Regions from separate parts of the Sporosarcina sp. Y1009 genome, predicted to be linked through region 2. Evidence: riboswitches for the same ligand, from Rfam matches in the RefSeq annotation. Region 2 holds a riboswitch; the other holds the start of a gene.
The links. A riboswitch is a leader RNA that binds a small molecule or an ion and turns the genes downstream of it on or off. The one in region 2 is predicted to bind S-adenosylmethionine.
Positions count from the first base shown of each region.

Region 1 (3,423 bases), on a different contig from region 2:
CAAGAGTGATGTCTTCCATACCAATCTCTGTCAGTTCTTTTTGTAGTACATGCAGCAAATCCCATTGTCCAGGCGTTGTTGGACACATGTTGCTGTTAAAATCCGATTGTGTATCAATTTTCGCGTAGCGAACGAGCCGCTCAATTAACTGTTCTTTCATATTAAAATTCCTCCTAAAAAGATATCCCGATATCTACTCATCTTATCAGATTCTTTCGGTTTACGGAATATTTGACTAGACGACTCCCAATGCTAGCGGCAATGAGGAGCTGTGCAGCGTAATAGGTGACCATAACAAATGCGTCTCGATATGGAATATCGTAAACGAATCGATCGATTGCAAGAACTGAATCTGAAAAGATAAAGAGAAGCGCACCAATTATGGCTAAAGACAGCTGAGTGCGAATGGCCATCCAGCCCATCAGTAGAATGATAGAAATATAAGCAATAATCGCAGTTCCAAGAAAATATTCTCCAATTTGAAATTGTGAACCTGAGATCCAAAAAGCCATCACAATGCCATATGATAGTAGAAGGATGGCTGCCCACTTAGGCATAGCACCACGGACGATATGACGGAAAGCAAAGATATAAAAAATATGACCAATAAAAAAAGTAACAAGCCCAGCTAGAAACCAGTAAATCACACCGTCTGCCACCATACAGACGAATAGACCAACAATGATAACTCGTTTATATGTAGAGGGGAGGGAGGTCCTTGTTCTAATCGCAAATAAAATGATTAGTGCCATTGGAATTAATTTCATAAATATTTTAAAACCAATAGGATCTGAAGGAATGAAGAAAACATAAATTGTCGACATTAAAACAATCCCAGCAACAAGTAGTGTACGAAACATATGAGTAGTCTCCTTTCTTATTTACTTAAATTCAATAACCAGCGTCAAGAATCCTGCTGAAAATTAAAAACAGTAAAGTTAGGGGCTTTAAGAAAGGCTAGGTGCAAATTAAAATGCTGTAAAACAAAAAAACACCGCTAAATAGCGATGTCTTCTTATATAAATCAATCAACAGAATAGTTTTTGTGTGAAACAACAGTAAGATTTGAGGCCGCACCAATTAAGTCTGCATCTTCACTAGAGATTTGTACGATAACAGAGTTCTCAAGGATCTTATAAATAGTCCCGTAAACCTTATAGTCGTTCCGAACAAATGAAATTTCTTCATCGACTTTGCGAGCTGCTACAAAGTCCGATACTGGTCTTTCCTTACGTGGAAAAGCCATGTGAATCCCTCCTATTGATACGATTTTCTTCGACACTATTAAAAAAAGCTTAGGCAATGCCCTAAGCATCGAAAATTGTAAGCTGAAACGGTAAACGATTAGACAGAGATTGTCTACTCTAAGTATACCACATTTGGACAAGTTTTGCAGGATAGTATTTTTAATCATTAGGAGATAGTTTCAAAGTTTCAATAGGGAGAAATAAAAAAACTTTTATAAATCCCTTGACTTTTCTGCATAATCAGTTCTATACTGTGTAACAAGATGGAAAACAGAATCAATCATACTCTTATCTAGAGCGGCGGAGGGATTAGGCCCTACGATGCCCGGCAACCAGCAAGCGACCGACTTGCAAAGGTGCTACTTCCTACAGATTCGTGCAAACGATCTGAAAGATGAGAGGAGGAATTAGCGAAAGCATAACCCTCTTCTTATACGAAGGGGGTTTTTTTATATTTAAATTTCCCCAATCGTCACTGCACTTCCATCAAACAAAAAAACTTGGAGGTAATACAAATGACAAACTTAAAACCAGAAACACAACTATTGCACGGTGGCCAAGAGCCAGATCCGGTGACTGGATCACGAGCATTGCCAATTCACAGAACGACTTCATTTGTTTTCCGCGACACGGAGCACGCACAAAACTTGTTCGGTTTAACAGAGGCAGGAAATATTTATACGCGGATAACCAATCCAACGGTTGGTGCTTTTGAAGAGCGTATTGCGTTACTCGAAGGTGGAACTGCGGCAGTTGGACTTTCATCTGGAATGGCAGCCATTGCGTTTTCCATATTAAATATTGCTGAGGCTGGAGACGAGATTGTTGCCGCTGAAAACTTATACGGCGGTACGTATAACTTATTTGCAGTGACACTTCCACGTTACGGCATTAATGTGAAATTTGTTGATGCAACAAATCCAGAAAACTTTCGTGCAGCAATCACAGACAAAACAAAAGGACTTTTTGCCGAATCAATTGCAAACCCAAGTCTACATGTTCTAGATATCGAAGCTGTTGCAAAGGTTGCGCATGAAAATGACATTCCGCTTCTTATTGATAGTACGTTTTCAACACCGTATGGCAGTAATCCAATTGAGTTCGGCGCAGACGTTGTCATCCATTCCGCGACGAAATGGATTGGTGGGCACGGGACTTCTATCGGAGGTGTCGTAGTTGATGCCGGTAAATTCGATTGGACAAAAGGTAAATTCCCAGGATTCACAGAACCGGATGTGACATATAACGGTCTTCGCTACGGAATTGATGCAGCAGCTGCGGCGTTCGCAACGAAACTACGTGTTCAGCTACTCCGTGATTTCGGACCGTGCCTAAGCCCGGATAATGCATTCAATTTCTTGCAAGGACTAGAAACACTTCACTTACGCGTCCCAAAACATAATGAAAATGCACTCGAAATTGCAAATTACTTGAAGAAGCATCCTTCTGTTGAATGGGTTACGTACAATGGCCTTGAAGAGCATCCATCATACGAATTAGGCAAGAAATACTTGAAAAATGGTTTTGGTTCAATCGTAAACTTCGGCATTAAAGGCGGACGTGATGCAGGTAGAAAAGTGATTGATAACGTGAAGCTGTGGTCTCATGTAGCAAACGTTGGAGACGCAAAATCATTAATTATTCACCCGGCTTCCACGACACATCAACAGCTTAGCGCTGAGGATTTGAAAAAATCAGGTGTATCAGAAGAACTAATTCGTCTATCAGTAGGTCTTGAAGCGACAGAAGACATTATTGCGGATCTTGCGCAAGCAATTGAAAAAGCTGTTCCAGTTGCTGCACAATAAAATGAAGATAGTAAACGAGGTGAGACCATGGTAGAGAGCGGGATTGTAGAGATTGGAAATTTACTGTTAGAGTCTGGTGTTGTACTCAACCAAGTCCATCTCGCTTACGAATGGGCAAAAAACGAAGATGCACCAACCGTCCTTGTCTGTCACGCATTGACAGGTAACCAAAAAGTTATCGGTACAGATAGGAAGCCTGGGTGGTGGGATGGTTTAATAGGAGACGGAAAAGATATCGATACGAAAAAATTTTCCGTTATTTCATTTAATGTTCTCGGGGGTTGTGATGGATCTACTGGACCGTTATCAATTAACCCGAAGACAAAAAGGTCATATCGCCAGTCATTTCCAGAAATTTCAATACGTGA
Region 1 covers NZ_JBYHFO010000006.1:23,981-27,403, reverse strand. Annotated here, with positions in the region: gene pepT (peptidase T) at 1-160, opposite strand, end outside; gene AC25Y1_RS09120 (lysoplasmalogenase) at 198-860, opposite strand; gene AC25Y1_RS09115 (DUF2187 family protein) at 1,025-1,246, opposite strand; SAM riboswitch class I at 1,533-1,648, shown strand; gene AC25Y1_RS09110 (O-acetylhomoserine aminocarboxypropyltransferase/cysteine synthase family protein) at 1,763-3,055, shown strand; gene metX (homoserine O-acetyltransferase MetX) at 3,083-3,423, shown strand, end outside.
Region 1: another riboswitch for S-adenosylmethionine. It lies ahead of AC25Y1_RS09110 (O-acetylhomoserine aminocarboxypropyltransferase/cysteine synthase family protein); the one in region 2 lies ahead of AC25Y1_RS14385 (methionine biosynthesis PLP-dependent protein).

Region 2 (3,423 bases):
AACGCGGATTGGAAGGTGTTTCGATATATAGCACCTTCGTATTCGGTTGAATGGATTTAGCCACTACCTCCGCATCAGTGAAGTCGACAAATGTATGCGTAATGCCAAATTTCGTTAACACTTCCGTGACGAATCGGTATGTCCCACCATAAACATCTTCTGTAATGACAATATGGTCGCCGGAAGAAAGTAACATGAATGCAGAAGAGATGGCAGCGATGCCTGAAGCGAATGCTAATCCTCTTGCACCACCTTCCAAGTCGGCGATTGATTTTTCTAATGCATCTCGCGTCGGGTTGCCTGAACGACTATAGTCATAAGGTCCAAAAGAGTCAAAGTTTTTCTGATGGAACGTCGATGATAAGTAAATTGGGACGTTCACAGCACCGGTCTTTTGTTCGAATTCTCCACGCGTGGAGGCATGAATCAGTGTTGTCTCCAATCGTTCTTCGCGAAAGCTCATAGTTGAGGCACCTCAATTTTTAAGGATGAAAATACTTGTTTCAAATCGACGATTAAATCTTCCGCTTCCTCCACACCTACGGAAAACCGCAATAGACTGTCGTCAACCCCGCGTTTGATGCGTTCTTCACGGGGAATCTCTGCATGGGTTTGCGTAGCTGGGTAGGTGATGAAACTCTCGACACCACCAAGACTTTCGGCAAAAGTAATCAGCTTCAGATTTTGTAGGAATGGACCCACCCATTCGCTTTCTTGCAATCGGAATGATAACATGCCGCCTTTTCCAGGATAGAGGACATCTTTTACAAGTGGTTCGTTTTTTAAATAATCCACGATGATTTTGGCGTTTGCATCATGCTGTTTCATGCGCAAATGTAAGGTTTTCAATCCGCGGATAATGAGCCAAGAATCGAAAGGCGAAAGCACCGCCCCGATTGTATTATGGTTGATTGCCAACTGCTCACAAAGTTTTTCTCCTTTAGCAACAACAAGCCCAGCCAAAACATCATTATGTCCGCCAATATATTTCGTAGCACTATGTAGCACGATGTCAGCACCTAGCTCAATTGGACGTTGGAAGTAAGGTGTTAAAAATGTATTGTCGACGATTAGCAGTAAATCGTGTTTGCGTGCAAGTTCGGCATATTGCTTGATATCGAATTCCTGCATTAGCGGATTGGTTGGCGTTTCGATGAAAAGGGCCTTTGTCTTTTTTGTAATCAGCTTCTCCGTTTCATGCACATTCGTATAGTCGGAGTATGTCGTCGTGATGGAATAGAGATCCGCATACTTGTCAAATAAGCGATATGTACCGCCGTAAATATCTTCTGGTCCAATGATTTCATCACCTGATTGAAACAAGGTTAAGACTAACTGCACCGCAGCCATGCCGGAAGCACAAGCGAAGCCTTGGTCCCCACTTTCCAAGTCGGCAATCCCTTCTTCCAAAATAGATCTCGTCGGATTTTTTGTTCGTGTATAATCGTAGCCCGTAGACTGACCTAATCCATCATGTTTATAAGCAGTTGATAAATAAATCGGTGGATTCACTGCACCCGTTTTTACATCACTTTTATTTCCCAATTGTACTAAACGTGTATCAAAACTATTAAATGGCATTGTTATCATCCTTTACTATTGAAATAAAAAAAGAAGACCCTTTATTAAAGAAGAGGGCCTTCATAGATTCTTGAAGTCAATCTTCTCATCTTCTAGACAATAAGTTTCGTCTATTGGAATTAGCACCATACCCCGATAAGGCTGGTTGCTGAGACATCGTCGGGCCACTCCCTCCGTCTCTCTCGATAAGAATTCAAATATGTAGTTGTTTGAAAAGATTAATTTATCTAACCCTATCATGGTCTGAAAAATAAAACAAGTGCTAAAGTTTGCTTACTGTTTTTCTAGGAGGAATGGTAGGCTTCAAAGTCAAGATTCAACGAAGCTGACACTTGCTGCTTCTCGTGCATTGGTGATCGGTACCTGAAATTTTATATTGATTATAATCATACTGGAATCGAATAGGGAATAGTATTGATAAAGTATGATGTGTTGAAGTAGATTGGGGACAAAATAGGAATGTTGAGTATCGAATGTTGTTTCCCGAAAAATTATTCAAGCGAATTCACTATCTATATAAGAAAGGACAAGCCAAAAGGGGTTTACTAGATGGCATGATTTTCTACAAATATCACACAGGAAGGGGAATCGAATGACAGAATATCATCAACGATCATCTATTGAAATCATGGATATGTTAGACGTGACAACTCAAGGATTGAGTGATTACGACGTCCAAAAAAGACAAGAAGTATATGGTATTAATGAATTGACGGAAGGAAAAAGGACAAGTACATTCGCCGTTTTCTTTGGGCAGTTTAAAGATTTATTAGTCATTATTTTATTGGTTGCGGCCTTCATTTCATTCCTATTGGGCGAAGTGGGAAGCACGGTTGTAATATTAATTGTTGTGGCTTTAAACGCAATCCTAGGCACTGTACAGCATGTGAAGGCAGAACAGTCTCTGGATAATCTGAAAGCATTGTCCTCTCCAGTTGCAAAAGTTAAACGGAACAATCAGATCGTAGAGATTTCTTCTGAAGATATAGTGGTTGGGGACCTTCTCTATTTGGAGGCTGGCGATTATATAAGTGCTGATGGAAGATTAATAGAAAGCCATAATCTACAAATAAATGAAAGTTCTCTGACAGGTGAATCACTAGCTGTAACGAAAAGTACAGCGCCCATCATAGAGGATCAAGTAATCCTAGCTGAAAAGAATAATATGGTTTTTACCGGGAGTTTTGTTGCTAGTGGTCGTGGTACTGTAATCGTAACAGCTATTGGTATGAAAACGGAAATCGGTAAAATCGCAAATTTACTGGATACTGCGAAAGAGAAAAAAACACCTCTACAAGTAAGTTTAGATCAGTTTGGAGAAAAGTTAGCTTTAGGGATTACGATGATTTGTGTAGTCATTTTTACGATTGACCTTTTTAGAGGACGCGAGTTAGTCGATTCGTTTATGTTTGCCGTTTCGCTTGCAGTTGCAGCGATTCCGGAAGCATTAAGTTCAATCATTACGATTGTGCTGGCTTTTGGGACACAAAAAATGGCGAAGGAAAATGCCATTATACGAAAACTTTATGCTGTCGAAAGTCTGGGGAGTGTCTCCGTTATTTGTTCCGATAAGACAGGAACTTTAACCGAAAATAAAATGAAAGTGCAACAAGTATATGTTGATCAAAAAGTCATTCTGCATAATCAACTGCAGGCTGAAAATGCACTTGAGAAAAAACTGATTGTACTAGCCCTCTTATGTAATGACGCCTTTGAAAGAAATCAAAAAGAAATCGGTGACGCCACCGAGTTAGCGCTCGTAAAATTAGGACAACAATACAATATTGATGAATTAGGTGTTAGGGATTATTATCCCCGATTGGCGGAAATCCCTTTTGATTC
Region 2 covers NZ_JBYHFO010000012.1:86,440-89,862, forward strand. Annotated here, with positions in the region: gene metC (cystathionine beta-lyase) at 1-463, opposite strand, end outside; gene AC25Y1_RS14385 (methionine biosynthesis PLP-dependent protein) at 460-1,581, opposite strand; SAM riboswitch class I at 1,664-1,773, opposite strand; gene AC25Y1_RS14390 (cation-translocating P-type ATPase) at 2,174-3,423, shown strand, end outside.